4 regions of the Streptomyces sp. NPDC026515 genome follow, and region 4 is predicted to be linked to each of the others. Evidence: riboswitches for the same ligand, from Rfam matches in the RefSeq annotation. Region 4 holds a riboswitch; each other region holds the start of a gene.
What was found. Region 4 has a riboswitch for cobalamin ahead of ACZ4O3_RS23095 (CbtB domain-containing protein). Riboswitches for the same ligand answer to the same signal wherever they lie in the genome.
Positions count from the first base shown of each region.

Region 1: linked by a shared signal. The riboswitch ahead of ACZ4O3_RS04905 (ribonucleoside-diphosphate reductase subunit alpha) and the one ahead of ACZ4O3_RS23095 (CbtB domain-containing protein) in region 4 are both predicted to bind cobalamin.
Region 2: linked by a shared signal. The riboswitch ahead of ACZ4O3_RS02405 (5-methyltetrahydropteroyltriglutamate--homocysteine S-methyltransferase) and the one ahead of ACZ4O3_RS23095 (CbtB domain-containing protein) in region 4 are both predicted to bind cobalamin.
Region 3: linked by a shared signal. The riboswitch ahead of ACZ4O3_RS15705 (cobalamin biosynthesis protein) and the one ahead of ACZ4O3_RS23095 (CbtB domain-containing protein) in region 4 are both predicted to bind cobalamin.

Region 1 is NZ_JBVHQD010000002.1:319,983-327,650, forward strand. Features, by position in the region: gene ACZ4O3_RS04890 (helix-turn-helix domain-containing protein) at 1-272, opposite strand, end outside; gene ACZ4O3_RS04895 (hypothetical protein) at 366-617, shown strand; gene ACZ4O3_RS04900 (ribonucleotide-diphosphate reductase subunit beta) at 530-1,543, opposite strand; gene ACZ4O3_RS04905 (ribonucleoside-diphosphate reductase subunit alpha) at 1,543-3,909, opposite strand; cobalamin riboswitch at 4,036-4,160, opposite strand; gene ACZ4O3_RS04910 (GNAT family N-acetyltransferase) at 4,184-4,720, opposite strand; gene mctP (monocarboxylate uptake permease MctP) at 4,830-6,458, opposite strand; gene ACZ4O3_RS04920 (DUF3311 domain-containing protein) at 6,455-6,724, opposite strand; gene ACZ4O3_RS04925 (GntR family transcriptional regulator) at 6,848-7,612, opposite strand.
Region 2 is NZ_JBVHQD010000001.1:568,368-576,035, reverse strand. Features, by position in the region: gene ACZ4O3_RS02445 (ABC transporter substrate-binding protein) at 1-107, shown strand, start outside; gene ACZ4O3_RS02440 (ABC transporter permease) at 149-1,183, shown strand; gene ACZ4O3_RS02435 (ABC transporter permease) at 1,186-2,094, shown strand; gene ACZ4O3_RS02430 (ABC transporter ATP-binding protein) at 2,091-2,960, shown strand; gene ACZ4O3_RS02425 (ABC transporter ATP-binding protein) at 2,957-3,784, shown strand; gene ACZ4O3_RS02420 (LLM class flavin-dependent oxidoreductase) at 3,821-5,152, shown strand; gene ACZ4O3_RS02415 (alpha/beta hydrolase) at 5,154-5,933, shown strand; gene ACZ4O3_RS02410 (flavin reductase family protein) at 5,992-6,507, shown strand; cobalamin riboswitch at 6,672-6,793, shown strand; partial or broken gene ACZ4O3_RS02405 (5-methyltetrahydropteroyltriglutamate--homocysteine S-methyltransferase) at 6,776-7,159, shown strand; gene ACZ4O3_RS02400 (endonuclease/exonuclease/phosphatase family protein) at 7,212-7,668, opposite strand, start outside.
Region 3 is NZ_JBVHQD010000007.1:68,090-75,757, forward strand. Features, by position in the region: gene ACZ4O3_RS15695 (inorganic phosphate transporter) at 1-772, shown strand, start outside; gene ACZ4O3_RS15700 (hypothetical protein) at 792-1,019, shown strand; cobalamin riboswitch at 1,212-1,351, shown strand; gene ACZ4O3_RS15705 (cobalamin biosynthesis protein) at 1,453-2,403, shown strand; gene ACZ4O3_RS15710 (cobyric acid synthase) at 2,400-3,935, shown strand; gene cobN (cobaltochelatase subunit CobN) at 3,932-7,585, shown strand; gene ACZ4O3_RS15720 (putative cobaltochelatase) at 7,582-7,668, shown strand, end outside.
Region 4 is NZ_JBVHQD010000010.1:309,432-317,099, reverse strand. Features, by position in the region: gene ACZ4O3_RS23120 (YciI family protein) at 1-237, shown strand, start outside; gene ACZ4O3_RS23115 (RNA polymerase sigma factor) at 234-1,493, shown strand; gene pgm (phosphoglucomutase (alpha-D-glucose-1,6-bisphosphate-dependent)) at 1,960-3,600, opposite strand; gene ACZ4O3_RS23105 (hypothetical protein) at 3,881-4,048, shown strand; gene ACZ4O3_RS23100 (CbtA family protein) at 4,428-5,180, opposite strand; gene ACZ4O3_RS23095 (CbtB domain-containing protein) at 5,202-5,423, opposite strand; cobalamin riboswitch at 5,460-5,598, opposite strand; gene ACZ4O3_RS23090 (enoyl-CoA hydratase/isomerase family protein) at 5,671-6,729, opposite strand; gene ACZ4O3_RS23085 (GNAT family N-acetyltransferase) at 6,988-7,668, shown strand, end outside.

The DNA.
Region 1 (7,668 bases), on a different contig from region 4:
AGCAGCTCGGGCGGGTAGTCGCGCTCGACGTTGGCGTCGGAGGCCGGGACCGCGATCAGATCGGCCTCGTCCAGCCGGTCCAGGCCGTACGGAGTGGTGACGGTCAGGCCTGGCACATGGGTGCCGAGCGACGGCCCCTCCGCCGAGACGACCGCGAAGTCGTACACCGGCAGCCCCTCGTCGGAGCGGTCGAGGCCGAAGACCTCGCAGACCACCCCCAGCTCGAAGGGGTGCACACCGTCCAGAAGCACCGCGGCCACGTTCGTCAGCATGCTGCCAGTGTGCCTTGTCGCTGGCAGCAATTCGAGGGTGTGTGGCAGTGCTGCCACTCACGGTAAGGACCATTCGGCGCGACAGTGGTGTCCATGAACGGAAACCAGATCGAAGGTCTCGTCGGAATGGTCCTGGTCCTCGGCATCCTGGTCCTCATGGCCCTCCCGTCCGTGCTCGGCGTCCTGCGCGACAGGCGTATCGACCGGCAGATCAGGGAGGCCCATGAGGCCCATGGGGAGCCGAAGGCTCAGAAGGCTCAGAAGTCCTCGTCAAGGTCCACGGTGCCCTCCACCGCGACCTGGTACGCGGACGGGCGCCGCTCGAAGAAGTTCGTCAACTCCTGAACGCCCTGCAGCTCCATGAAGGAGAACGGGTTCTGCGAGCCGTACACCGGAGCGAAGCCGAGGCGGCCGAGCCGCTGGTCGGCGACGCACTCCAGGTACGCGCGCATCGAGTCGGTGTTCATGCCGGGCAGGCCGTCACCGCACAGGTCACGGGCGAACTGGAGCTCCGCCTCGACGGCCTCCCGCAGCATGTCGGTGACCTGCTGCCGGAGTTCGTCGTCGAAGAGCTCCGGCTCCTCCTTGCGGACGGTGTCGACCACGTCGAACGCGAAGCTCATGTGCATCGTCTCGTCACGGAACACCCAGTTGGTGCCCGTGGCGAGACCGTGCAGCAGACCCCGGCTGCGGAACCAGTAGACGTACGCGAAGGCGCCGTAGAAGAACAGGCCCTCGATGCACGCGGCGAAGCAGATGAGGTTGAGCAGGAACCGGCGCCGGTCGGCCTTGGACTCCAGGCGGTCCAGGTTCTCCACCGAGTCCATCCACTTGAAGCAGAACTCGGCCTTCTCGCGGATGGAGGGGATGTTCTCCACCGCGGCGAACGCGGCGTTGCGGTCCTCCGGGTCGGGGAGGTAGGTGTCCAGGAGCGTCAGATAGAACTGGACGTGCACGGCCTCCTCGAACAGCTGGCGGCTCAGGTACAGGCGCGCCTCGGGGGAGTTGATGTGCTTGTACAGCGTCAGCACCAGGTTGTTCGCCACGATCGAGTCACCGGTCGCGAAGAAGGCGACGAGACGGCCGATCAGGTGCTGCTCGGAGGGGCTGAGCCTGGCGAGGTCGGCGACGTCCGAGTGGAGGTCGACCTCCTCGACGGTCCAGGTGTTCTTGATGGCGTCCCGGTAGCGCTCGTAGAAGTCCGGGTAGCGCATGGGGCGCAGAGTCAGCTCGAAGCCCGGGTCGAGCAGGTTCTTGTTCGGGGTGGTCATTACTGGCAGGCCTCGCAGGACTCGGGGTTTTCCAGGGAGCAGGCGACCGCGTCTTCGGGAGCCGTCTGCTGGGCGGGAACGGTGGGCCGGGCCTGCGCGGCGCGGGCGATCCGGGTCGCCGGGCGCGAGCGCAGGTAGTACGTCGTCTTCAGGCCCGACTTCCAGGCGTACGCGTACATCGAGGAGAGCTTGCCGATGGTCGGCGTCTCCAGGAACAGGTTCAGGGACTGGGCCTGGTCCAGGTACGGGGTCCGGGCCGCGGCCATGTCGATCAGACCGCGCTGCGGGATCTCCCACGCCGTGCGGTACAGCGCCCGGACGTCCGCAGGGATCCACGCGAAGTCCTGCACCGAGCCGTTGGCCTCGCGCAGCGCCTCACGGGTACGGGCGTCCCAGACGCCGAGGTCCTTGAGTTCCCGCACCAGGTAGGAGTTGACCTGGAGGAACTCACCGGACAGCGTCTCGCGCTTGAACAGGTTGGAGACCTGCGGCTCGATGCACTCGTACACGCCCGCGATGGACGCGATGGTGGCGGTGGGGGCGATGGCGAGCAGCAGGCTGTTGCGCAGGCCGGTCGTGGCGATCCGCGCGCGCAGCGCCGCCCAGCGCTCCGGCCAGGTGAACTCGACGCCGTAGTGGTCGGGGTGCAGCACGCCCTGTGCGGTACGGGTCTTCTCCCAGGCCGGCAGCGGGCCGCCGCGCTCGGCGAGGTCGGCGGAGGCCTCGTAGGCGGCGAGCATGATCCGCTCGGCGATCCGGGTGGAGAGCGCCTTGGCCTCGGCGGAGTCGAAGGGCAGCCGCAGCTGGAAGAAGACGTCCTGGAGCCCCATCGCGCCGAGGCCCACGGGACGCCACCTGGCGTTGGAGCGGCCCGCCTGCTCGGTCGGGTAGAAGTTGATGTCGACGACCCGGTCGAGGAAGGTGACGGCGGTGCGGACGGTCTCGTCCAGCCGCTCCCAGTCGATGTCACCGGTCGCCGTGTCCACGAAGGCGCCGAGGTTCACGGAGCCCAGGTTGCACACCGCCGTCTCGCCGTCGTCCGTGACCTCCAGGATCTCCGTGCAGAGGTTGGAGGAGTGGACGACATGGCCGGGGGTGGCCGTCTGGTTCGCGGTCCGGTTGGCCGCGTCCTTGAAGGTCATCCAGCCGTTGCCGGTCTGCGCGAGAGTGCGCATCATCCGGCCGTACAGATCACGGGCCGGGACGGTCTTGCGGGCCAGACCCTTCTCCTCCGCCGCGCGGTACGCCGCGTCGAACTCGTCGCCCCACAGGTCCACCAGGTCCGGCACGTCGGCGGGGGAGAACAGGGACCACTGCCCGTCGGCGTTGACCCGGCGCATGAACTCGTCCGGGATCCAGTGCGCGAGGTTCAGGTTGTGCGTACGCCGGGCGTCCTCACCGGTGTTGTCGCGCAGCTCCAGGAACTCCTCGATGTCGGAGTGCCAGGTCTCCAGGTAGACCGCGGCCGCCCCCTTGCGCCGGCCGCCCTGGTTCACCGCGGCGACCGAGGCGTCGAGCGTCTTGAGGAACGGCACGATGCCGTTGGAGTGCCCGTTGGTGCCGCGGATCAGCGAACCGCGGGAGCGGATCCGGCTGTACGACAGGCCGATGCCGCCGGCGTGCTTCGAGAGCCGGGCCACCTGGTGGTAGCGGTCGTAGATGGAGTCCAGCTCGTCCTTCGGGGAGTCGAGGAGGTAGCAGGACGACATCTGGGGGTGCCGGGTGCCGGAGTTGAAGAGGGTGGGCGAGGAGGGGAGGTAGTCGAGGCGGCTCATGAGCCCGTAGAGCGCGGCGACTTCGTCCAGGGCGCGGACCGTGTCGTCCTCGGCGAGACCGGCGGCCACCCGGAGCAGGAAGTGCTGGGGGGTCTCGACGACCTTGCGGGTGATCGGGTGCCGGAGCAGGTAACGGCTGTACAGGGTGCGCAGGCCGAAGTAGCCGAAGCGGTCGTCGGCGGCCGGGTCGACCAGTGCGTCCAGGCGGGCCGCGTGCAGGCGCGCGAACTCCGCGGTGCGGTCCGCGATGAGGCCCTCGCGGTGGCCGACGGCGACGGACTCGGTGAAGGACGTCACGCCCTGCGAGGCGGCCTCGGCACGGATCGAGATCGTCAGCAGCCGGGCGGCGAGCCGGGAGTAGGCGGGGTCCTCGGAGATGAGACCGGCGGCCGCCTCGGTGGCCAGCTCGCGCAGCTCGGCCTCGTCGGCCCGCGAGGACCGGCCGCGCAGCGCGGCGGCGGCGACCCGGCCGGGGTCGGCGTCGGGGAGATCGGCGGTCAGCCCGGTCAGGGTCCGCAGCAACGCGGTGCCGGGACCGTCCTCGTCCACAGAGATGGTCGCTGAAGCCGGTTCGGCTGGCGCGATGGTCACGTGGGGCTCTCCCTCGCTCGGCTCAGGGCCTGGCGGAGGGCAGGAGGCAGCACACGGGCGCACGCACGCGTGTCGCGTCCCCGGTCCACTCCACGAGACCCGGACGTCAGAACACCCGGGCCGGACGGCCGGGCGTTGCTGTCGGCAGGTCCTCGGACTGACGCTCGCGCACAGATGTGCGCAAGTACACCGTTGCGGGACAGTTCCGGATTCGCACCGGATTCCCCTGCGGCGACAGCGAGCATGAGCATACATCTGGTGCCGTGCTGTCGCGTCACCCCCACATGTTGTGTCGCGAACCGTCTCGCAGCGTCAACTCATAGGTGAGAAGAGTGATGTCGTCAAGCTGTGGCAAGGGGTTCCAGTCCCGCTCGGGTGTGCGGACGAAGCCGAGACGTTCGTAGATCCGGTGGGCGGATTCCATGGTGCGCTGCGTCGACAGGACGACCTTCTCGCAGCCTTCGAGGGCGCGTGCGCGGTCGACGCAGGCGCGGACGAGCGCCGCGCCGGCACCCCGGCCGCGGGCGGCGCTGTCGACGGCGAGCATGCGGATCTCGGCCTCGCCCTCGGCGGCGATGTCGGACATCGGGCCGGGGCCGGGGACGAAAGTCACGCCACCCAGGAGGACGTCGTCGCTCACGGCGACGAGAACGGTGGCCGCGGCGGCCCGTTTCGCCACGTTCCTCAGTTCGGTGAGGTAGGAGTCGCTCTCACCGAAGTCGAGGAGGCCGTCCTGGAGGTAGGCCTGGGCCGTCAGTTCGCCGAGGGTGCCGTATTCCGCGGGGTTCGCTTTCCTGATCCGGATCGTCATGCGGGTGAGTGTGTACGACAGCGGGCCGCCGTCGTGACTTCTTTTCGGCGGCCCGCTGCGGGTCGTCAGGGGTTGCCCGCGCAGTTCCTCGCGCCCCTGACGGGGTGCTTCAGTGGGCGCCCTCCGCGACGGCCGGGGGGAGTTCCGTTTCCACGCCCGGGTCGCCGGCGTCGGCCGTGTAGTCCTCCGTCTTCGTCTCGTCGATGCCCTCGGGGGCCTTCAGGGCCTTCAGGACGAACGTCAGGACCACGGTCACCACCACGTTCATCACGAACGCCGTGAGGCCGATGTAGCCGATCTCCCCGATGCCGGGGATCTCCTTGGCCGAGCCGCCGAAGTGCTTCTGGGTGGGGGAGGCCACGCCGTACGCCGCGGCCGTGCCGTAGACCATGCCCACCGCCCAGCCCGCCAGCAGGGCCCAGCGGTGGAACCAGCGGGTGAACAGGCCGCCGACCAGGGCCGGGAAGGTCTGCAGGATCCAGATGCCGCCGAGGAGCTGGAAGTTGATGGCGACCGTCTTGTCCATGGTGAGGACGAAGACCAGCGCGCCGACCTTCACCAGCAGCGACACGAGCTTGGAGACCTGGGCCTCCTGCTTCGGGGTGGCGTCCGGCTTGATGAAGTCCCGGTAGATGTTGCGGGTGAAGAGGTTGGCGGCCGCGATGGACATGATGGCGGCCGGGACCAGGGCGCCGATGCCGATCGCCGCGAAGGCCACGCCCGCGAACCAGTCCGGGAACATGTTCTCGAACAACTGCGGGATCGCCAACTGGCCGTTGGTGACCTTGACGCCGGCCGCGATGGCCATGAAGCCGAGCAGCGCGAGCAGGCCCAGCATCAGGGAGTACAGCGGCAGGATCGTGGTGTTGCGGCGGATCACGTCACGGCTCTTGGAGGAGAGCGTCGCGGTGATCGAGTGCGGGTACATGAACAGCGCGAGCGCGGAGCCCAGCGCCAGGGTGGCGTAGGTCCACTGGCCGGCCTCGGGTGGTGCCAGCGCCCCGCGTGGTTTGCCGGTGGCCGGGTTGACCTGGGTGAACGCGTGGCCGGCCTTGGCGAAGATGTCGTCGAAGCCGCCCAGCTTGATCGGGATGTAGATGATCGCGACCGCGATGACGAGGTAGATCAGCCCGTCCTTCACGAACGCGATGAGGGCGGGCGCCCGCAGGCCGGAGGAGTAGGTGTACGCCGCCAGGACGCCGAAGGCGATGAGCAGCGGCAGGTCCTTCACGAACCAGTTGGTGCCGTCGCCGCCGCCGATGCCCATGACGTCGAGGACGGCCTGGATGCCGACGAGCTGGAGCGCGATGTAGGGCATCGTCGCCAGGATGCCGGTCAGGGCGACGGCGAGCGAGAGCCCCTTGGAGCCGAAGCGCCCGCGGACGAAGTCGGAGGTCGTCACGTAGCCGTGCTTGTGGGAGACCGACCACAGGCGGGGCAGGAACGTGAAGATCAGCGGGTAGACGAGGATCGTGTACGGCACCGCGAAGAAGCCGGCCGCGCCCGCCGCGTAGATCGCCGCCGGTACGGCGACGAAGGTGTACGCCGTGTAGAGGTCGCCGCCGAGCAGGAACCAGGTGACCCAGGTGCCGAACGAGCGGCCGCCCAGGCCCCATTCGTCCAGGGAGTGCTCGTTGTCGGCCTTGCGCCAGCGCGCGGCCAGGAAGCCCATGACCGTGACGGCCAGGAAGAAGAAGATGAAGACGCCGAGCGCGACGCCGTTCACACCGTCCTTCACTGCTGTGCACCCCCGCTCGTGTGGCCGGACTTGCGGGCGCGCTGGTCACGCTGCCACAGCTGGTACGCGGTCATCGTGAGCGCGGTCGAGATCAGTACCCACAGCATCTGGTACCAGTAGAAGAACGGGATCCCGATGAACGTCGGGTCCGTCTTGGCGTAGGAGCCCACCCACAGCATCGCCACGAAGGGCGCGACGAGGCAGACGGTGATGACCACGCGTATCGGTGTCATCACCGGCTGTCTCACTTCAGGTACATCCGACATACCGCGGCTCCGTCCCCTCATCGTTCGCCTGTGTAATGCGCAGGCAATCTAGGTCACGGCGTCACCGCAGCGGAAGTAGCTGTCCGGCTGTCGGTATGTCGATTCCGTGAAGGGTGCCCGGTGTCAGTCCTGCGGACGCTTGAGGCGGGCCACGAACTTGTACCGGTCGCCGCGGTACACCGAGCGCACCCACTCCACCGGCTGGCCGTCGCGGTCCAGGGAGTGCCGGGAGAGCATCAGCATCGGCAGGCCCACGTCGGTGCCGAGCAGGCCGGCCTCGCGCGGGGTGGCCAGCGAGGTCTCGATGGTCTCCTCGGCCTCGGCGAGATGGACGTCGTACACCTCGGCGAGGGCGGTGTAGAGGGACGTGTACTTGACGAGGGACCTGCGCAGGGCCGGGAAGCGCTTGGCGCTCAGGTGCGTGGTCTCTATGGCCATGGGCTCGCCGTTGGCCATGCGCAGCCGCTCGATGCGCAGCACGCGCCCGCCGGCCGTTATGTCGAGCAGGCCGGCGAGCCGGTCGTCGGCGGTGATGTAGCCGATGTCCAGCAGCTGTGAGGTCGGCTCCAGGCCCTGGGCGCGCATGTCCTCCGTGTAGGAGGTGAGCTGCAGCGCCTGGGAGACCTTCGGCTTGGCCACGAAGGTGCCCTTGCCCTGGATGCGTTCCAGGCGGCCCTCGACCACCAGTTCCTGGAGGGCCTGTCGGACGGTGGTGCGGGAGGTGTCGAACTCGGCGGCCAGCGTGCGCTCGGGCGGGACCGGGGTGCCGGGCGCCTGTGTCTCCGTCATCTCGAGGAGATGTTTCTTCAGACGGTAGTACTTGGGCACGCGCGCGGTACGGACGGCTGTCCCGCTCTCGTTCTCCGCACTGCTGACGTCGGTGCTCATGCTCCGCCTTCCCGGCTCCTGATCCGGCCACTTCGTGGCACGGCAGCGTACCGGGA
Region 2 (7,668 bases), on a different contig from region 4:
CCTACTCCGCGCCGAACCTCATCGCCAAGAGCAAGTCGATCTCCGGCCTGCCGAAGAACCCGGCCCACATCGACTGGACCGGCGTGACCGTGTCCGGCGGCAACTGACCCCCGTCCACCAGCTCCACCAGCAGAAAGGGGGCACCCCTATGACAACGACGACGACCGCGGTACCGGCCGGGCCTGCCCGCCGTCGCGGGGTCGCCGTGGCCAGGACCCGGCACACGCTGGGCCGGGTCCTGGCGACCCTCGCCCGGACGGTCGCGATCATCGTGCCCGTCTTCGTGGTCGCGACGTTCGTGACGTTCGCGCTCCGATCGCTGAGCGGTCTCAGCCCGGCGCGGATCCAGCTGGGCGAGGAGGCGACCCCCGAGGCCGTCCACCGGGTCGAGTCCCAGTGGGGGCTGGACCGGCCCTTCCTGGTCCAGTACTGGGACTGGTTGACCGGCGTCCTGCACGGACAGCTCGGCACCAGCTGGACCAACGGCGCCGACATCTCCACCCTCATCGGCCTGGGGCTCGGAGTCAGCCTCTCCATCGCGACCTTCGCCCTGGTCATCGGCGTACTCCTCGGTTCCGTCCTCGGGACGGTCGCGGCGCTCCGGCGCACCACCTGGGTGGACCGGGCGATCACCGGGTTCGTCACGGTGATCTCGGTGATGCCGGCGTTCGTCGTCGGGATCGTGCTCGTGGCGGTCTTCGCGGTCGGACTCCATGTGTTCCCCTCCGCCGGATACGTACCGGCGGCGCAGGGATTCGGGCCGTGGCTCGCACACCTCACGCTGCCGGCGATCGCGCTGAGCTTCGACGTCGTCGCCGACGTGGCCCGCCAGCTCCGGGGCAGTCTCGTCGCGGCCTACCGCGAGAACTACGTGACGGGCGCGGTCGTTCGCGGGCTGAGCCCACGGCGCATCTTCCTCACCCATGTACTGCGCAACGGCATCGGGCCGGCGCTCGCCACCCTCGGCCTGAAGTTCCCGGCCCTGGTCGGCGCCTCCGTCGTGACGGAGTGGATCTTCGGGCTCCAGGGCTTCGGCCGATTCGCCAACGACTCCGCGCAGGCCGGCGACGTACCGGCCGTGCAGGGGGTGCTGGTGGTGTCGATCGTCCTCGTCGTCCTCTTCAACCTGATCGTCAACCTGGTGCTGGCCCGTGTGACGCCCGCGTCCCAGCGGGGGGTCTGACCATGGTGCGTCGCGTCCTTTCCCTCACCTCGGGCCGGATCGCCCTCGGCGTCCTCGCCGTGATCGCCCTCCTGGCGATCCTCGGTCCGCTGCTCGCCCCGCACGATCCACTGGCCACCAGCACCGACACGCTCGCGCCGGCCTCGGGCGCCCACTGGCTCGGCACCGACTACCTGGGCCGTGACGTCTTCAGCAGACTCCTCGACGGCTCCCGCGTCAGCGTGCTCGGCTCCCTGGAGGTCGCCCTGGTGGCCCTGGTCGTCGGCACGGTCCCCGGCATCCTGTCGGTGTATCTCGGGCGGGCCTTCGAGTGGCTGACCCTGCGGCTGGCCGACACCCTGGTCGCGCTGCCGTTCCTGCTGTTCGCGGTCGCCGTGATCGCGCTGCTCGGCAACGGGATCAGCCAGGCGATGCTCGTCACGGGGGTGCTGGTCTCCCCGCTCTTCTACCGGGTGGGCCGGGCCGCGACGCTGTCCGTGGCCCGCTCGCAGTACGTGGAGGCGGCGATCGTCTCCGGTGCCTCGACCGGCTGGATCGTCCGGCGGCACGTCTGGGTCAAGGTGCTGCCGCCGATCGCGGTCGCGCTCGCCCAGACCACCGGCACCGGCTTCGTCATCGTGTCGAGCCTGACGTTCCTCGGCATCGGCGTACAGCCGCCCGCGCCCACCTGGGGCGGTCTGCTCGCCTCCGACCTCGGCTATCTCGACTACCAGCCGTGGGCACCGGCCGTCCCCGCCCTGCTGATCATGGTCACGGTCTGGGCCGGCAACCAGCTCGCCGACGCGATCCGCGACGTCTCCGGCGAGGCCGGCCGGGCGTTCGCCAACAACCGCACGGCCCGAGCCGGCCGCCCGGACGGGCGGGGCGGGCCCGGGCAGTGCGACGCCGTTCCCGCCGGAGGTGCGTCATGACCGCCCTGTCCCAGAGCCCCGCCCCCGAGCAGACCCGCGCACCCGCCGGTACGGCCCCGGTGCTCGCCGTCCGTGACGTACGGATCGGCGACCTGGCCGCGGACCGCGAGATCGTGCACGGAGTCAGCTTCGAACTCACCCCCGGGAAGACCGTCGGCATCGTCGGCGAGTCCGGCAGCGGCAAGACCCTCACCTGCCGGGCCGCGCTCGGCATCCTGCCCCCGCACTTCGGGGTCACGGCCGGCTCGGTCGAGATCACCGGCACGGACATCGCCACGCTGACGCCCTCGCAGTGGACGGAACTGCGGGGCGCGACGATCAGCGCGGTGTTCCAGGACCCCGCGTCCTACCTCAACCCGTCCATCCGGGTGGGCGCGCAGATCGCCGAGGTGGTCCGGGTCAAGAAGGGGCTGAAGCGGCGGGAGGCCCGGCACCGCGCGATCGAGCTGCTCCACGCGGTGCGGCTGCGTGACCCCGAACTGGTCTACGGCCAGTACCCGTACGAGCTGTCCGGCGGCATGCTCCAGCGGGCGCTGATCGCGGCCGCCATCGCCGCCGGCCCGAGGATCCTCATCGCCGACGAGGCCACGACCGCCCTCGATGTCACGGTCCAGGCCGAGATCCTCGACCTGCTCGCCGAGTTGCGCGAGCGCACCGGGCTGGCCCTGGTGGTCGTCTCCCACGACCTGGCCGTCGTGGCCCAGCTCTGCGACGAGGTCCTCGTGATGCGCGAGGGCGAGGTGGTGGAGCACGGTCCGACCGGGGAGGTGCTGCTCCACCCGCGGCACGCCTACACCCGGCTCCTCGTCGCCGAGCACGAGCAGTACGGCCTGGAGAAGTTCCGCGCACCGCAGGAGGCCCTGTGAGCACCCCGCCCGTCCTCGAAGTCACCGGCCTGGAGGTGCACTACGGTGCGCGCCGGCAGCGCCGCCGCGCCCTGCACGACGTCTCGTTGACCGTGGCGCCCGGCGAGACCGTCGGGATCATCGGCGAGACCGGATCGGGCAAGTCCACCTTCGCCCGCGCCGTGCTCGGCCTGGTGGGCGCCTCGGCGGGCCGGATCGTCATCGGCGGCGAGGACGTCCGCCGGTACGGAAGACGCCAGTGGCGGGATCTACGCCGGCGCGGTGTCCTCCAGTACGTCTTCCAGGACCCGCTGCGCAGCCTCGACCCGGACCTCACCATCGAGGAGTCGCTGATCGAGCCGCTGCTCGTGCAGGGCGTGCCGCGCAAGGAGGCGGCCGGCCGGGCCCGTACGTTCCTCGCCCGCGTCCGGCTCTCCGAGGAACTGCTCGACCGGCTGCCCGGGGAGCTGTCGGGCGGTCAGCGGCAGCGGATCGCGGTGGCCAGGGCACTGGTCACCGAACCGCAGCTGGTCATCCTCGACGAGCCGGTCAGCGCCCTGGACTCCGCCAACCGGGTCCAGATCCTGCAGATCCTGAAGGAACTTGGCGCCTCGGGCACGGCCCTGGTCTTCATCTCGCACGACCTCGGCTCGGTCGCCGGGATCGCCGACCGGATCGCGGTGCTCCACCAGGGCGAGCTGGTCGAGACCGGCGCCGCCCGGGACGTGATCACGGATCCCCGGCACGTGTACACCCGGCTGCTCGTCAGCTCCGCGCCCACCCTGCGGACGGCCTCGGCCGGCCGCGCCGAACGCGAGGCGCTTCGCGCCCTGCTGCACGTCTGAACCACTCGACTCCCACCACACAGAACGGACTCACCGATGTCCCGCAAGATCCACCTCGCCCTGCACCCCTACGGCGTCGGCGGCCCCGGCCAGCACGGACTCTGGAAGGACCCGCGGGTCGCCAAGAACGCCAGCATCGACATCAACTACTACATCGCGCAGGCCAAGGCGGCCGAACACGCCCTGTTCGACGCCCTGTTCATCGTCGACAGCCAGTTCATCAACGCCACCTACCCGGCGCACTACCTCAACCGCCTGGAACCGCTGACCCTGTTGTCGGCGGTGGCCACCCACACCCGGCACATCGGCCTGGTGGGCACGGCGAGTTCGACGTACAACTCGCCGTTCAACCTGGCCCGCCGGTTCGCCTCCCTCGACCACATCAGCGGCGGCCGCGCCGGGTGGAACGTGGTGACCAGCTTCGACACCGGCACCTCCAGGAACTTCGGGCTCGACGAGCACCTCGACTACACCACCCGGTACGGCCGCGCCCTGGAGTTCGTCCAGGTCGCCCGCGGCCTGTGGGACTCCTACGAGGACGACGCGTTCCCCGCGGACGTGGCGCAGGGCGTCTTCCTGGACACCGCGAAGCTGCACGAACTCAACCACGAGGGTGAGCACTTCAGGATCGCTGGCCCGCTCAACCTGTCCCGCTCGCCGCAGGGCCAGCCGGTGATCTTCCAGGCCGGGGTCTCCGAGGAGGGCCGCGACCTCGCCGCACAGGTCGCCGAGGGCATCTACGCGCCGGGCGGCTCGCTCCAGCAGGCCCAGGAGTACTACGCCGACATCAAGAAGCGCACGGCGTCCTACGGCCGCGACCCCGAGCACATCAAGATCTTCATCCACGGCGGTCCGGTCGTCGGCCGCACCGACGAGGCGGCCCGGCTGCGGGAGCGGGAGATCTTCGAGGAGGACAACGACTTCGAGCGCAACCTCGCGCTGCTCGGGCGCTCCTTCGGCGCGTACGACTTCAGCGCGCACGACCTGGACGGTCCGTTCCCGGACGTCGCGCACCTCGCCGAGAAGGGCGGCCGCACCGGAGCGGCCAAGCTCATCGAGCGGGCCAGGTCGGAACGGCTCACCCTGCGACAAGTCGCCAACCTGGTCAGCGAGTTCCGCCAGTCGCCGTTCGTCGGCGCGCCGAAGACCGTCGCCGACACCATCGAGGAGTGGTTCGACGCCGGCACCTTCGACGGCATCAACCTCGCCTTCCGCACCGATGACGACCTCGAACTCTTCGTGGACGGTGTGGTCCCGATCCTCCAGAAACGCGGGCTGTTCCGCACCGAGTACGAGGCCGGCACCCTGCGCGGCAACCTCGGTCTCCCGGTCCCGGCCAACCGCCACACCGTACGTGCGGGAGCCTGAGATGAGCGAGTACACCGACCACCACGCCCCCGAGGGCCTCCTCACCCGCGGCACGGTCGTCGTGGTGCCCGGCCGAGGGGAGAGCCGTGCCGCCTACGGCCGTTTCGGCAGGCGGCTCGCGGCCGACGCCTACCGTGTCCGGGTCGTGGACGGCCCCGAGATCGACGCCGACGACCTGCACGGTTCGCTGGCGCGGTTCGGCTACCGGCTCGCCGCCGCCGTGGCGGGGACCGCGGCCTCCGGGGGCGGGGTCGCCGCGCCACTGGTGCTGGTGGGCGCCGACTCCGGTGCCGCGGCCGTCGCGGCGCTGTCCGGCCCCGGCGGCCCCCCGGCCGCCGTGCGGCCGGACGCGGTCGTGCTCGCCGGTCTCCCGGGCCGTACCGGAGGCAACGGCGGTTACGGCGGTTCCTGGGACGACGAACTCGACGTCCGCACGTCCTGCCCCACCCATCGCGGTGTGCTCAGCGACGACCCGGAGGCGCAACGAGGCGCGCTCGGCACCCCGTTGCCCGGCGCGCTGCTCGACGCGGCCTACCAGGCGGACCTCGCGGTGCCCGCCCTGCTCCTCGTCGGCGACGCGGACCCGCTCGCCGACCGTGACGCCCTGACCCGTACCGCGAAGACGCTGTCCCGCTCCCGGCTGGCGGTGGTCCGCGACGCCCACCACGACGTCCTCAACGACCTCCAGCACCGCTCGGTCGCGGCCGAGGTCGTGACCTTCCTGGAGGCACTGCGGACCGGGCTGGTGCCCGCGATCGCGGTGGAGTCGAGCGCCTGGTGACGGCCGCCACCGCGGGCCCCCGGCCTCGCCTCTCCCCCGCCTGCCGAAAGGAAAGGGCATGACCGCCCCGATCCGCCGGAGTCCGTCGCCGCCGGCCACCGTCCCCGACGGCGCGGACGTCCTCCGCGACACCCTGCGCCGGCACGCCGCCGGAGTCACGGTGATCACCTTCCCGGGCCCCGTCGGCTTCACCGCCACCTCCTTCACCTCCGTCTCCCTGCGGCCTGCCCTGGTGTCGTTCTGCATCGGTCTCGAAGCGTCCAGCACCCCCGCGGCGCGTCTCGCGGACCGCTTCGCCGTCCATGTCCTCGGCACCGCGAACGCCGGCCTGGCGGCACGGTTCGCGCGCAGCGGGATCGACCGGTTCGCAGGGGTGCGCTGGCAAGCGCAGCCGGACGGTCTGCCGGTCCTCGACGACGTCACCGGCTGGCTGTCGGCCCGCATCACGCTCCGTCAGACCATCGGTGACCACCTGCTGGTCGTCGGCGAGATCGACTCGGGCGCGGTGGCCGACGCCGCCCCGGCCCTCGTCCACCACAACGGTTCCTTCGCGTCGGCGCACCCACTGGTGTGACCCGGGGCGGCCGGGAACGGCCGGGGTACGGTGCGGGCCGGGAGCAGGTGGCCCGGCTCACGCCATCCGGATGACGGACGTGTCGCCGCTCTCCGCGGCGGTACCCCGTAGGCTGGGCGGCGCAGTTGGTTCGCCCCGTCCGCCAGGCGGGATGCGTCGCGCGAGGGAACCCGGTGGGAATCCGGGACCGCCCCGCAGCGGTGAGTGGGAACGAGCGCCGTCACACGCACTGGGTCCGACGTACGGACCTAGGAAGCGACGGCCGGTGGGGGTGCGCCCGCAGACCCAGATCCACACCCACATGTGCTACGCCGAGTTCGGCGACATCGTCCAGGCCATCGACGACCTCGACGCCGACGTCATCAGCCCGGAGGCGGCCCGCTCGCACATGCAGGTCGCCCGCGAACTCGCCGCGCACGGTCACCCGCGCGAGGCGGGACCCGGCGTGTACGACATCCACTCGCCGCGTGTCCCGAGCGCCGCGGAGGCCGCCGACCTGCTCCGTACCGGCCTGAAGGCGATCCCCGCCGAACGGATGTGGGTCACCCCCGACTGCGGCCTGAAGACCCGTGCCTGGCCCGAGACCCGTGCCTCCCTGGAGAACCTGGTCAGCGCGGCCCGCACGGTACGCGAGGAACTGCCGGCCTCCTGACGGCACCGGACCCTCCGGGCCGGGGCACTCCCGGTGCACCGGCCCGGCGCGGTCACTTCCCGTGGGGCTTCGGCTGGTGCGGCTTCCTGCCGCAGTCCTTCACGTCGATCCGGACGACCTGGGGGTCGTGGTCGCTCGCCTGGTCGGCGAACTCGGCGTTGATGTGGACGACGTCGTAGTCGTAGTGGGTGAGGGAGGGGCTGGTCAGGATGTGGTCCAGGGTCTGGCTGTTGCCGTCGTAGACGTAGCTGTAACGCTGGGACACCGGGAGGGTGTTGATCAGGTCGGTGAGGTCGTCGCCGTTCCCGGTGAGGGTCTTGACGGCGTCGGAGAACTCGAAGTCGTTCAGGTCACCGGCGGCCACGATCCGGGCCCGGGGGTCGGCGGCGAGCAGCGACTGGACGAAGGCGTTCTCCACCTCGGCCTGGAGCCCTCGCTGTGTCTCCGAGGAGCGGGTCGGCTCCTGGTAGCGGCCGTGGACCGGGTCGTCGCCGCCCTTGGAGATGAAG
Region 3 (7,668 bases), on a different contig from region 4:
CACCCGGCTCTCCTACGCGCTCTCCAAGAACGCCGAGGACGAGGCCGCCCGCAAGGGCTACCGGGCCGGCCAGATCGCCTCCGCCGGCCTGGTCTCGCTCGCGCACGGCACCAACGACGCGCAGAAGACGATGGGCATCATCACCCTCGCGCTGATCGCGGGCGGCTCCATCGCCCCCGGCTCCAACCCTCCCACCTGGGTCATCCTCTCCGCCGGCCTGGCCATCGCGCTGGGCACCTACATCGGCGGCTGGCGGATCATCCGCACCATGGGCACGGGCCTGACCGACCTCCAGCCGCAGCAGGGCTTCGCCGCCCAGACCAGCGCGGCCACCGCCATCCTGGCCTCCTCCCACCTCGGCTTCTCCCTCTCCACCACGCACGTCGTCTCCGGTTCCGTGATGGGCGCGGGTATGGGCCGCAAGGGCGGCACGGTCCGCTGGTCCACCGCAACCCGCATGATGGTCGCCTGGGTGCTCACCCTCCCCGCGGCCGCGCTCGTCGGCGCGCTCGCCGAGTCCGTGACGGACCTCGGCGACTGGGGCACGGCGGTCGTCGCCGTCTTCCTCATCGCCTCCAGTGCCGCGATCTGGAAGCTCTCCCGCCGCGAGGTGGTGGACAGCGCGAACGTCAACGGCACCGAGCCGGCCGGCGTGGTGACCGCGGCGATGGCCGCCGTGACCCCGCCGCCCGCGGGGACCGTCACGGACGGCCTGACGGCCACCATCCCCTCCCCCGCCGCTCCCGCCACCGACCCGGCCGCGACCGTCTGACCCCCGAGGAAGAACCGACATGAACATCGACTGGGCAGCCATCGGCTCCGTCTTCGGCGTCAGCCTCGTGGTGACCGTGGGCATGGTGGCCCTCTTCACCCTCGGCATCAAGGGTCTCTCCGCCCGCGAACGCGCCACCGCCCAGGGCAACTCCGCGGCCCTGGCCGTCACCACCGCCTACCTGTGCTTCGCGGCCTGCGCGGCCGCCGTGGCCTACGGCATCCACCTGATCGTGGCGAAGTCCTGACCACGGCCGAGAACTGACCACCGCCAGGGCCTGACCACCGCCGAGACCTGACCTCGCCGGCCGCCCGCGGCCGGCGAAAGGCCCCTCCCCGCCCGCCGGGAAGGGGCCTTCGGCATACCCCACGAGCCCCGCTGGACCACCGGTGTGGGCCTTCCCACACACTCCCCTCGCAGGTCAACGGCAAGTTGACTGGTCTTCCGGGGGCGTGGTGGACTTCCGGAGCCAAGTACGGCGGCAAGAGAGGAAGCCGGTGCGAATCCGGCGCGGTCCCGCCACTGTCACCGGGGTAGCACTCCCCGGGAGCCAGGAACTCTCACCGCCGGTCTCGTCGAACCAGGGCGTGGACACCCTGAGTGAGGACATATCGCCATGCGCGGCTGCCGAACGAGGTTGAGTACCCGGCCCATTCCCGCCCCCGCGGCCGGCTGAGCCGATGGGTGCCGGTCGCGTCTTCGCGTACGGCGCCGCCGCCGGCCTTCTCGGCGATCTGCTGCTCGGCGATCCGCGCCACGGGCATCCGGTCGCCGCGTTCGGACGGGCGGCCGGGGCAGTCGAACGGGTGCTGTGGCGGGACCACCGCGGCTGGGGCGCGCTGCACACCGCTGTCTGCGCCGGTGGCGCCGTGGCTCTGGGCGCCCTTGCCCAGCGGCTCGTGCGGCCGTCCACCGCCGCGTCCGTCGTGCTCACCGCGAGCGCCACCTGGGCCGTCGTCGGGGGCACTTCACTCGCCCGTGAGGCCGGGGTCATCGGGCGCGCCCTGGAGGCGGGGGACGTGGCGGCCGCCCGGGACCGGCTGCCGCATCTGTGCGGACGGGATCCGCAGGCCCTGGACGCCGACGGGATCGCCCGGGCCGTCGTGGAGTCCGTCGCCGAGAACACCAGCGACGCGGTCGTGGGTGCGCTGGTGTGGGGGGCCGTGGCCGGGGTGCCGGGGCTGCTCGGGTTCCGGGCCGTCAACACCCTGGACGCCATGGTGGGGCACAGGTCGGCCCGCTACCGGCGGTACGGGTGGGCCTCGGCGCGGCTGGACGACGTGGCGGGGTGGCCGGGGGCCCGGCTCACCGCCGTACTGGCCGCCGTCGCCGGAGGTGACACCAGGGGGGCCGTGCGGGCCTGGCGGTCCGACGCGGCGAACCACCCGAGTCCCAACGCCGGGCCGGTGGAGGCGTCGTTCGCGGGAGCGCTCGGCGTGCGGCTCGGGGGGACGTTGTCGTACGGAGGGCGGGTCGAGCACCGGCCGGTGCTGAACGGGGAGGGACGGGCTGTGGAACTCGCCGACATCGGGCGGGCGGTGCGGTTGTCACGCCGGGTGGGGTGGCTGGCGCTGGGGGTGAGCGCGGCGGGAGCCCTGCTGCGCGGAGCGCGTCCGGGGAGGACCTCATGAACAACGGCGGTCTGCTCGTGGCCGGTACCACCTCCGACGCCGGCAAGAGCGTCGTCACCGCCGGTATCTGCCGGTGGCTGGTGCGCCAGGGCGTCAAGGTCGCGCCGTTCAAGGCGCAGAACATGTCCCTCAACTCCTTCGTCACCCGCGAGGGTGCCGAGATCGGGCGGGCGCAGGCCATGCAGGCCCAGGCCTGCCGGGTGGAGCCGACCGCGCTGATGAACCCCGTGCTGCTCAAGCCGGGCGGCGAGCAGAGCAGTCAGGTCGTGCTGCTGGGGAAGCCGGTCGGTGAACTGAGCGCGCGGGGCTACCACGGGGGACGGCAGCAGCGGTTGCTCGGGACCGTGCTCGACTGTCTCGCCGAGTTGCGGGGCACGTATGACGCGGTGATCTGTGAGGGGGCGGGCAGTCCGGCGGAGATCAACCTGCGCCGGACCGACATCGTGAACATGGGGATCGCACGCAACGCGCAGATTCCCGTGCTCGTCGTCGGCGACATCGACCGCGGGGGTGTGTTCGCCTCCTTCTTCGGCACCGTCGCCCTGCTCTCCCCCGAGGACCAGGCCCTCGTCGCCGGATTCCTCGTCAACAAGTTCCGCGGCGACGTCTCCCTGCTGGAACCCGGCCTGGACATGCTGCACGGGCTGACCGGGCGGCACACCTACGGCGTCCTGCCCTTCCGCCACGGGCTCGGTATCGACGAGGAGGACGGGCTGAGGGTCTCGCTGCGCGGGACCGTCCGGGAGTCGAGCACGGCCCCGCCCGTCGGTGCGGACGTGCTGCGGGTCGCCGTCTGCGCCCTGCCCCTGATGTCCAACTTCACGGACGTGGACGCGCTGGCCGCCGAACCGGGTGTCGTGGTGCGGTTCGTGGACCGGCCGGAGGAACTCGCCGACGCCGACCTCGTCATCGTCCCCGGTACCCGGGGGACGGTCCGGGCTCTGGAGTGGCTGCGGGAACGCGGCCTCGCGCGGGCGCTGGAGCGCAGGGCCGTCGAGCAGCGGCCCGTCCTCGGCGTCTGCGGGGGCTTCCAGATCCTCGGCGAGCACATCGAGGACGACGTCGAGAGCCGCCGGGGCCACGTCGACGGGCTCGGGGTGCTGCCCGTACGCGTCCGGTTCGCCCGGGAGAAGACGCTCACCCGGCCCGTCGGGGAGGCCCTCGGCGAGCGGGTCGAGGGGTACGAGATCCATCACGGGGTCGCCGAGGTCACCGGAGGGGAAGCGTTCATCTCCGACGGCCGAGGAGACAGCCTGGACGGGTGCCGGGTCGGCCAGACCTGGGGCACCCACTGGCACGGTTCCCTGGAGTCGGACGGTTTCCGCCGGGCCTTCCTGCGCGAGGTGGCGGCCGCCGCGGGCCGCCGGTTCGTGCCGGCCCCCGACACCTCCTTCGCCGCGCTGCGCGAGGAACAGCTCGACCGGCTCGGCGACCTGATCGAACAGCACGCGGACACCGACGCGCTCTGGCGGCTCATCGAGTCGGGCGCGCCGCAAGGACTGCCTTTCCTTCCACCGGGAGCGCCCGTATGAGCACTGTGTTGTTGTTGTCGACCGCCGACACCGATCTGCTGGCGGCCCGGGCCGCCTCCGGTGCCGGCTACCGGATCGGCAATCCGACGCGCGTCGACGTCACGGAGGAACTGCCCGCGCTGATCGAGGGCGCGGACATCGCCGTCGTACGGCTGCTCGGCGGCAGGCGGGCCTGGGAGGACGGGCTCGCCGCGCTCCGGGCCGCCGGGATCCCGACCGTGCTCCTGGGCGGCGAGGCCGTGCCGGACGCCGAGCTGATGGCCGAGTCGTCGGTGCCGGCCGGTGTGGTCGCGGAGGCGCTGCGCTATCTCGTCGAGGGCGGGCCCGCGAACCTCCTCGAACTGTCCAGGTTCCTGTCCGACACCGTGCTGCTGACCGGCGAGGGGTTCGCCGAGCCGCGGAAGATGCCCGAGTTCGGGGTGCACGGATCGTACGAGATCCGGGCCGGTCGCCCCACGGTCGGCGTGCTCTTCTACCGGGCCCACGAACTCAGCGGCAACACCGCCTTCGTGGACACCCTGTGCGAGGCGATCCAGGCGCGGGGCGCCAACGCCCTTCCGGTGTACTGCGGTTCGCTGCGCGGCGCGGACGCCGGGCTGTACGAGATCCTGGCCGGTGCGGACGCGCTGGTCGCCACCGTGCTGGCGGCCGGCGGCACCCACGCCTCGCAGGCCTCGGCCGGCGGTGACGAGGATGCCTGGGACATCGGGGCGCTCGCCGACCTGGACGTCCCGGTGCTGCAGGGCCTGTGCCTGACCTCCTCCCGGCAGGCCTGGGGCGAGTCCGACGCCGCCCTCTCCCCCATGGACGCGGCGATGCAGGTCGCCATCCCGGAGTTCGACGGCCGTCTGATCACCGTGCCGTTCTCCTTCAAGGAGCAGGGGCCGGACGGCGTCCCGGTCTACGTCGCCGACCCCGAGCGGGCCGGGCGCGTCGCCGGGATCGCCGTCCGGTACGCCGGGTTGAGGCACAGGCCGAACGCGGAGAAGCGCGTCGCGCTGGTCTTCACCGCCTACCCGACCAAGCACTCGCGGGTCGGCAACGCGGTCGGTCTGGACACGCCCGCCTCGGCGGTACGGGTCCTCGACGCCCTCAAGGAGTCCGGGTACGGCGTGACCGAGTACCCGTCCGGCGGTGACGAGTTGATCCACCGTCTGATCGAGGCCGGCGGGCACGACGTGGAGTGGCTGACGGAGGAGCAGCTGGCCTCGGCTCCCGCGCGGGTACCGCTCGCCGACTACCAGGCGTGGTTCGACAAGCTCGACCCGGCGCTGCGGGACGCGATGACCGAGGCGTGGGGCGAGCCGCCGGGCTCTCTCTACGTCGACGGGGAGGACATCGTCCTCGCCTCCCTGCGGTTCGGGAACGTCGTCGTGATGATCCAGCCGCCGCGCGGCTTCGGCGAGAACCCGATCGCGATCTACCACGACCCGGACATGCCGCCGTCGCACCACTACATGGCCGCCTACCGGTGGCTCGACCACTCCTTCGGCGCGGACGCGATCGTGCACATGGGCAAGCACGGCACGATGGAGTGGCTGCCCGGCAAGGGGCTGGGGCTCGGGGCCGGCTGCGCGCCGGACGCGGTCCTCGGCGACCTGCCCCTGATCTACCCGTTCATCGTCAACGACCCCGGCGAGGGCACCCAGGCCAAGCGGCGCGGGCACGCCACCGTGGTCGACCACCTGGTCCCGCCGATGGCCCGTGCCGACACCTACGGCGACCTGGCCAAGCTGGAGCAGCTGCTCGACGAGTACGCGCTGGTGTCCGACCTGGACCCGGTGAAGGCTCCGGCCGTGCGGGCGCAGATCTGGACACTGGTCAAGGCGGCCGAACTCCACCACGACCTGCATGTGGACGACCAGCCGGACGACGCCGATTTCGACGCGTTCGTCATGCACATCGACGGCTACCTGTGCGAGATCAAGGACGTGCAGATCCGCGACGGCCTGCACATCCTCGGCGGCGGACCGGTCGCCGAGGCGCGCGTGAACCTGGTGCTGGCCGTGCTGCGGGCCTCGCAGGTGTGGGGCGGGCAGGCCAACGCGCTGCCGGGGCTCAGGGCCGCGCTGGCCGCCCACTTCGGCCTGGTGGAGAAGGAGTTGCTGGCCGAGCCCGGCGCGCCCCTGAAGGTGCCGGTCGAACTCTCCGATCTGGTCGAGGGTCCGTCCCGCACGGCAGCCGACGCCGTCGACCTGCTGGAACAGCTGTGCCGGCGGATCGCGGAAGGGATGGAGGAGCGCGGCTGGGCGGTCGCGGACAGCCGTTCCCTCGTCCGTGACGTCCTCGGCACCGAACTGCCGGACGCCGTGGCGGTGCTGGAGTTCGCCTGCACGGAGGTCGTGCCCCGGCTGGCCCGCACCACGGACGAGATCGGCCACATCCTCAAGGCGCTCGACGGCGGCTACGTCCCGGCGGGACCGTCCGGCTCCCCCACCCGCGGGCTGGTCAACGTCCTGCCGACCGGCCGCAACTTCTACTCGGTGGACCCCAAGGCCATCCCCTCCCGGCTGAGCTGGGAGGTCGGCCAGTCGCTGGCCGACTCGCTGGTGCAGCGCTACCTCCAGGACACCGGCGCCTACCCGAAGTCCGTCGGACTGACGGTGTGGGGCACCTCCGCGATGCGCACCCAGGGTGACGACATCGCCGAGATCCTGGCGCTGCTGGGCTGCCGTCCGCTCTGGGACGAGGCGTCACGCCGCGTGACCGGCTTCGAGGTGGTCCCGCTGGACGAACTGGGCCGGCCGCGCATCGACGTCACGGTCCGGATCTCCGGCTTCTTCCGGGACGCGTTCCCGCACGTGGTCGGGCTGATCGACGACGCCGTGCGCGCGATCGCCGACCTGGACGAACCCGCCGACCGGAACTACGTGCGCGCCCACGCCGACGAGGACACCGCCGCGCACGGCGACCGGCGGCGCGCCACCGCCCGTATCTTCGGCTCCAAGCCGGGCGCGTACGGCGCGGGCCTGCTGCCGCTGATCGACGCCCGCAACTGGCGCTCCGAGGCCGACCTCGCCGAGGTGTACGCCGTCTGGGGCGGGTACGCCTACGGGCGCGGGCTCGACGGGCGCGCGGCGCGCGGGGACATGGAGACCGCGTTCAGGCGGATCGCGGTCGCCGCGAAGAACGTGGACACCCGCGAGCACGACCTGGTCGACGCCGACGACTACTTCCAGTACCACGGCGGGATGGTGGCGATGGTGCGCCATCTGACCGGTGCCGGCCCCGAGGCGTACGTGGGTGATTCGGCCACCCCCGACCAGGTGCGGACCCGCACCCTCGGTGAGGAGACGCACCGCGTCTTCCGGGCGCGGGTGGTCAACCCGCGGTGGATGGCGGCCATGCGGCGGCACGGCTACAAGGGCGCCTTCGAGATGGCCGCGACCGTCGACTACCTCTTCGGCTACGACGCCACGGCCGGGGTCGTGGACGACTGGATGTACGAGAAACTCAGCGCGGAGTACGTCTTCGACGCGGAGAACCGGGACTTCATGAAGAAGTCCAACCCGTGGGCGCTGCGCGGCATCACCGAACGGCTCCTGGAAGCCGCCGACCGGGGCCTGTGGGCCGAGCCGGACGCGGACACCCTGGAGCGGCTGCGCGCCACCTACCTGGAGCTGGAAGGCGACTTGGAGGGCGACCAGTGACCACCCCCTTCCCCTTTGCGGCCGTCGTGGGTCAGGAGGACCTGCGGCTGGCGCTGCTGCTGAACGCCGTGTCCCCGGCGGTC
Region 4 (7,668 bases):
AGCCGTGACGTCGTCAAGGGCGGCGCCCGGCTGCGGCCCGCCGCCGACGCGACCACCGTGCGCGTGCGGGGTGACGACGTGCTGCTGAGCGACGGCCCGTTCGCCGAGACCAAGGAGTACGTGGCGGGCCTCGACATCATCGAGGTCGCCGACCTCGACGAGGCCATCGCGCTCGCCTCCCGGCACCCGGCGGCACTCGCCGGCGGCTCGGTCGAGGTGCGGCCGGTCTGGGAGTGAGTGTCACGGACGACGTCGAGAAGGCCGTCGCCGCCGCCTTCAGCGAGGAGTGGTCCCAGGTCGTCGCCACCCTGATCCGGGTGACCGGCGACTGGGACCTCGCCGAGGAATGCGCGCAGGACGCCTTCGCCCAGGCGCTCGTGCGGTGGCGGCACGACGGAGTGCCGCGCCGCCCGGGCGCCTGGCTGACCACGACCGCCCGCAACCGCGCCCTGGACGTGCTGCGCAGGGAGGCGGTGGGGGCGGCGAAGCTGCGGGAGGCGGCCGTGCTGGCGCGGGACGAGGGACCCTGCGATCCGGATCACGAGGGCGACGACAGCGGTGTGGCCGACGACCGGCTGCGGCTGATCTTCACCTGCTGCCATCCGGCGCTGCCCATCGAGGCCCGGGTCGCCCTGACCCTGCGCACCCTCGCCGGGCTGACCACGCCGGAGATCGCCCGCGCGTTCCTCGTCCCCGAGGCGACGATGGCGCAGCGGCTGGTGCGCGCCAAGCGGAAGATCCGCAACGCCGGCATCCCGTACCGGGTGCCGCCGGCGCATCTGCTGCCCGACCGCACGACGGGCGTCCTCGCCGTGCTCTACCTGCTGTTCAACGAGGGGTACGCGGCGACGGCCGGCGACGGCCTGACGCGGGCCGGGCTGTGCGCCGAGGCCGTCCGGCTGGCCCGGCTGCTGGCCCGGCTGATGCCCGACGAGCCGGAGGTCGTCGGGCTGCTCGCGCTCCTGCTGCTGCACGACGCCCGCCGGGACACCCGGGTGGACGCGGCAGGCGACCTGCTGACCCTGGAGGACCAGGACCGCACGGCGTGGGACCGCGCCGAGATCGACGAGGGCACCGCGCTCCTGGAGGGCGCGCTGCGTCGCGGCCGCCCCGGCCCGTACCAGATCCAGGCGGCGATCGCGGCCTGCCACGCCACCGCGGCGACCGCCGCCGACACCGACTGGGCGGACGTCGCCGGTCTGTACGGCGAACTCGAGCGGTACGTCCCCTCGGCCGTGGTCCGGCTCAACCGCGCGGTCGCCGTGGGCATGGCCGAGGGCGGTGAGGCGGGCCTCGCCCTGGTGGCGGAGCTGGAGGCGACGGACGACCTGGCCGGTTACCACCTGCTGCCGGCGACCCGCGCCGACCTGCTGCGCCGCATGGGGCGCGGCGGCGAGGCGGCCGCGTCCTACGAACGGGCCCTGGAACTGGTGGAGAACACGGCCGAGCGGAGGTTCCTGGAGAAAAGGCTCATGGAGTGCCGGGCCGGGTAGGCACCACCGGGCGCCACGACCGCGCCGGCCGCGCCGCTTCGCGTCCTGCGGCAGTTCCCTGAACTCCTGCCATCGCACCCGAGGCCGGGGCGGACCGCGCCGGCGCGGACGGCGGTCGGTGGCCCGTCCCCGCGGATGCTGAGCGCCTTCTGAGCGAACGCCAGGGACGTGCTCGACAGCAGGGTTCCGTCCGGGCGGCGCCGCACGGCCGCCGGCCACGCCAGGGGGTGCCGTCCCGGCCCAGGGTGACGAACTCGCAGGTGCGGTGGGCGTCCAGGACCGCGAGCGCGGCGGAGTCGAGTACGGTCACCGGGCTACTCCCCGTCCAGCGGCGCGCGCATGGCGCGGCGGCGGGCCGCGTACTGGCGGCGGCCGACGGTCCGCCACAGCACCCGGCCGATCCACGGCGGGTAACGGAGGCGACGGCGCGGCCGGTCCGGCCCTCCGTCGCCTCCGCAGCCGGGCGTCAGCCGCCGAGCGCGGCCATCACGACCGCCTTGGCCTCCTCCTGTACCCGGGCCAGGTGGTCGGGGCCCTGGAAGGACTCGGCGTAGATCTTGTACACGTCCTCCGTGCCGGACGGGCGGGCCGCGAACCAGGCGTTCTCCGTGGTCACCTTGATGCCGCCGATGGCCGCGCCGTTGCCCGGCGCCTCGGTGAGGACCCCGGTGACCGGTTCACCGGCCAGCGTCTCGGCCGTGACCTGGGCCGGGGAGAGCTTGGCGAGCAGGGCCTTCTCCTCGCGGGTCGCCGGAGCGTCGATACGGGCGTAGGCGGGCTCGCCGAACCGGGCCGTCAGGTCCGCGTAGTGCTCGGACGGGGTCTTGTCCGTCACGGCCGTGATCTCGGAGGCGAGCAGGGCGAGCAGGATGCCGTCCTTGTCGGTGGTCCACACCGAGCCGTCCCGGCGCAGGAAGGAGGCGCCGGCCGACTCCTCGCCGCCGAACCCGATCTCACCGCTGATCAGCCCGTCCACGAACCACTTGAACCCGACGGGCACTTCGGCCAGCCGCCGGCCGAGGTCGGCGGCGACCCGGTCGATCATCGAGGAGGAGACGAGGGTCTTGCCGATGCCCGCGCCCGGAGCCCACTGCTCGCGGTGGCGGTAGAGGTAGGAGATGGCGACGGCCAGGTAGTGGTTGGGATTCATCAGACCGGCGTCGCGGGTGACGATGCCGTGCCGGTCGGCGTCCGCGTCGTTACCGGTGGCGACCCGGAACTCGTCCCGCTTCTCGATCAGCGAGGCCATCGCGTACGGCGAGGAGCAGTCCATGCGGATCTTGCCGTCCCAGTCCAGCGTCATGAACCGCCAGGTCGGGTCGGTGTACGGGTTGACCACGGTGAGGTCGAGACTGTGCCGTTCGGCGATGCGGCCCCAGTAGTCGACGGAGGCACCGCCGAGCGGGTCGGCGCCGATGCGCAGCCCGGACGCCCGGACGGCGTCGAGGTCGAGGACGCTGGGCAGGTCGTCGACGTACACGCCCATGAAGTCGTACCGGCCGGTGGTGGGCGCGGCGAGGGCGCGCTCGTAGGGCAGGCGCTGTACGTCCTTCATCCCGTCGGCGATGATCCGGTTGGCGCGGTCCTGGATCCAGGAGGTGGCGTCGGAGGCGGCGGGGCCGCCGCTGGGCGGGTTGTACTTGAAGCCGCCGTCGGCGGGCGGGTTGTGCGAGGGGGTGACCACGACGCCGTCCGCGAGGCCGGTCGCGCGGCCGCGGTTGTGGGTGAGGATGGCGTGCGAGACGGCGGGGGTCGGCGTGTAGCCGTCGGCGCTGTCGACCAGGACGGTGACGCCGTTGGCGGCGAACACCTCCAGGGCGGTGACCTTCGCGGGCTCGGACAGGGCGTGCGTGTCGGCGCCCAGGAAGAGGGGACCGTCGGTGCCCTGGCCGCTCCGGTACTCGCAGATGGCCTGGCTGGTGGCCGCGATGTGGTCCTCGTTGAACGCGGTCGCCAGTGACGACCCGCGGTGCCCCGAGGTGCCGAACGCCACCCGCTGGGCCGGGTCGGCCGGGTCCGGGTGCCGTGCGTAGTAGGCCGTGACCAGCCGGGCCACGTCGACGAGGTCCTCCGGAGCCGCCGGCCGGCCCGCTCGCTCATGCGGCATGAGTCCACTTCCTCCGCAGTCGTTGATCGATCGCTGGAGGCCCATCTTTCCTTGTCAGGGGCGGCGGACGCGAGTGCGGGACCGGCGTCGGCCCCGAAGACACAGCGGGTTCACGGCTGGTTCACGGCCCGCAGGATACGGCGTTCGTGCCGCGGCGGCCGGGCGGTCGGCCGAACGGCTCCCCGACGGGCGCGGCGGACGTTCCGGAAGGCCTCCGGGGCGACATACTGAACATCGGTCAACTCCCGCGCCCCCGGGGCACTCACGAGAGGCAGCACCCGTGGAGAACTCCCTCGCGCCCGCCGCTCAGGATCGCTACGACACCTATCTGAACCATGTGCGGAGCTGCCCCGACTGCCGGCCCGCGCGTTGCCGGACGGGGCAGGCGCTGGTGCGCGCCTACCTGGCGACCACCCGGGCGGAGCGGTCCGGCCCCCGCGGGCTCTGACTCCGGGCCGCGGTGTCCCCCGCCGGCGGGCGTGAGGCGGCCGGGACGCGGTGGCGGCAAAGCAGGCCGGCCCTCACGCAGCGCAGGCACTCGGCCTGAGGCGCGGCTGCCGTGCCCGAAGCGGACCGGCACTCCGGCGCGGCCCGGCCGGTCAGCTCCCGGCAGTCCGGATCGTGACGGTCCGCCAGCCGACCAGGGTCTCCAGCTCGCTCAGGAGCTGCTCTGGCCGCGGAGGCTGATGCGGCGTGGCCGGGGGTGTCCGGCCACTCGGGTCCTCCGCTCCTCGTCCTGCCCGTCCCTGCCTGATCGGTCGCGGTGCCCGCAGAAGGCGAGAGGGCCCCCGGATGGTTCCGAAGGGCCCTCGCGTGACGTGAATCGTTCAGTGAGCGGCGGGAACCGTCCGCCCGGCCGGGGCCTTCGCCGGCCTTGGGTTGAGCTGCCGATCCGCCAACTCACCGAAGAGCAGGCCGAATCCGCCCCACAGCACCAGCTGGACGGCCAGTGCCGAGATCCGGAACCGCCACAGCAGGGTGGCCGGGAAGTCCCTCGGCACCTCGTTGATGGCCGGCAGGAACTGGTAGGCGAGTCCGACGACCACGGCGAACGCGGCCACCGCGGCCATGGTCGCCCACCAGGTGCCGAGGCCCGGCTGCAGCCGCTTGCCGAGGATGGTGGCGGCGACCGCCAGCAGCACGCTGAGCACCATCATCAGGAAGTACAGCGTGGTCCGCTTGCCGATGGTGTCCGGGTCGCCCACCGACGGCGGGTTGGCCGGGTATTTCAGGAAGGGCACCACGTACACGGTGAGCAGCGCGCAGCCGGACAGCAGCAGTGCCGTCGCCCGTGGCGAGAAGCGGCCGACGCGCCCCAGGGCGAAGCAGTAGGCGAGGGCGGCGATACCGCCGAAGGCGACCCCGTACACCAGCACACCGGTGGCCAGGCCCGCGGTGGACTGCAGGGAGCGGGAGACGACCTCCATCTCGTGCTCGTGCGCGTGGGCGTCCTCGAAGCTGATCGCCTTGTCGACGTTCGGCTCACCGAGGAGATAGGCGACGACCAGGGCGAGCAGACCGGCCGCGAGGCCGGCGAGCATGCCCCGCACCAGGAGGTTTCTTACCGTTGCGGAGTTCATGAGCGTGCGGCGTCCCTCGCGTCAGTGGCAGGGGAAGCCGAGGAGGTGGCGGGCGTCGTGCACCCACTCGTGGACGTCGGTACCGCTGAACACGGAGGTGGCGCCCTGCTCGGCGCCGACGAAGTAGAGCAGGACGAGCATGAGGACGCCGAAGAAGACCGCCCAGGGAGCTATCGCGCTCAGCGGCAGCTTGGCGGGAACGACGGGGGTGGTGGCTGTCGGCTGCGCGACGGTCTGCGCCATGGCAGAACCTCCTCTGGGAGTTCGCGTCCCATCTCGGTGGAGCACTGGACGACGGCTACGGGTCTGACTCACGAGATCCCGGGGGCTCTCGCATACAGTGGCGCGACCGTGCCGGACTTGCACCGGCTTCCGTTCTGCCGTCGTCGATATCGGACCGACCGTACCGCGTGTCAGGGGCACGGCCAAGACCGCCCCACCAGCCGTGATCTTCATCTCGCGTCCGGCGGTCCGTTCCGGGCCCGCCGGGTCAGCGGCGGCGGAACCCGGCGGGGCCGGCGAGTCCCAGTTCGCGCTCGCCGAGCGGAGCGAAGAAGCGGGCCACCTCGGCGTCGGTGACCTCGGCGAGCGTGGCCGGGGACCAGCGCGGGTCGCGGTCCTTGTCGATGACCTGGGCGCGGATGCCCTCCACCAGGTCGGCAGCGGACAGGGCGGCGCAGGAGACGCGGTACTCCTGGTCGAGGACGCGCTCCAGCGAACCGAGCCGACGGGCCCCGCGCAGCGCGGCCAGGGTGACCTTCAGGGCTGTCGGCGACCTCGACAGCAGGGTCCGCGCCGCCTCCTTCGCGGCCGGGTCGCCGTGGGCGAGCAGGCGGCGGACGATCTCCTCGACCGTGTCGGCGGCGTAGCAGGCGTCGATCCACGCGCGCCGGCGGGCCAGTTCGCCCTCCGGCGCCGTTCGCACGTGCCCGGCGAGCGCGTCGCGCACCGGCCGCTCGGCGAGGTCGTCGATCAGCCGCTCGATCCTGTCCGAGGGCACGCAGTGGTCGGCCAGCCCGCACAACAGGGCGTCGGCGGCGCCGATCTGCCTCCCCGTCAGGGCGAGGTGGGTGCCCAGTTCACCGGGGGCGAGGGCGAGCAGGTACGTGCCGCCGACGTCGGGGACGAAGCCGATGCCCGTCTCCGGCATGGCGATCCGGGAACGCTCGGTGGCGATCCGGACGCTGCCGTGCGCGGAGACGCCGACGCCGCCACCCATGACGATGCCGTCCATCACGGCGACGTACGGCTTCGGGTAGCGGGCGATCCGGGCGTTGAGGCGGTACTCGTCGCGCCAGAACGCGGCGGAGGCGCTGCCGTCGCCGTCGCGGGCGTCGTCGTGGATGGCCCGGATGTCACCGCCCGCGCACAGGCCGCGTTCTCCGGCGCCGGTGATGACGACCGTCTCCACGGCCGGGTCGTGCTCCCACTCGGTGAGCGCCTCGGCGATGTCGAGCACCATGGCGTGGGTGAGGGCGTTGAGCGCCTTCGGCCGGTCGAGGGTGATGTGGGCCGCCCGGCCGGCGACGTGGAGCAGGACGTCGCTCATCCGGAGGCCTCCGTGCGGCCGCGGGCCAGGTCGACGCGCATGATCTCGTTGTTCCTTCCGGGATCCGGTGGACCCGCAGGCCACGGTTGGTCCTCCCGATACCGTACGCGTGCGGCCGCCGCGCACCGGCACGGCACCCGCGGACCCCGCCCGAGGGGGCCGCCCTCGGGCACCTCCGCGGGACTCCCGTCTCCCGCCCCGCGCACGCTGGTTACGATCATCGGCGGCACGGACACCGGCACGAAGGGAGGCTCCACGATGACGAGCGAGGGGACCGTCGTGCTCGACGACCCGGTGGGCGCGTCCCTGAGCGGCCGCCACGCGCATCTGGGCCGCCGCCTCGGCCGGGCCGCGACCTATCAGCCGGACGTCGCGACCTTCTCGTCGGTGTCCGCCGATCCCGGGCCCGAGGACTGGACCGATCTGGCCGAACTGCTCGGCCCGGGCGCGTTCGCCGACATGTTCAACTGCCCGGCGCCGCCACCGCCGGACTGGGAGCCGGTCTTCGTCCTCGAAGGCCGGCAGCTGGTCTGGCCCGGCACCGGCCGGCCCGCACCGGCCCTCGTCCCGGGCGGTGGCGACCTGGTCGAACTGAACGCGGCCGACGTCCCCGAGATGCTCGCGCTCGTCGCCAGGACCGAACCGGGGCCGTTCCGGCCGCGCACCCGTGAACTCGGCAGCTACCTCGGCATCCGCGACGGGGGCGTGCTGGTGGCCATGGCCGGCGAACGGCTCAGGCCGCCGGGCTGGACCGAGATCAGCGCCGTCTGCACCGCCCCCGAGGCCCGCGGCCAGGGCCATGCCGCCCGCCTGGTGAGCACCCTCGTGGCACGCGTCCTGTCCCGGGGCGAGCGTCCCTTCCTGCACGCGGCCGAGTCGAACACCCGCGCGCTCGCACTCTACGAACGGCTCGGCTTCGAGAGCCGCAGGCCCGTGACC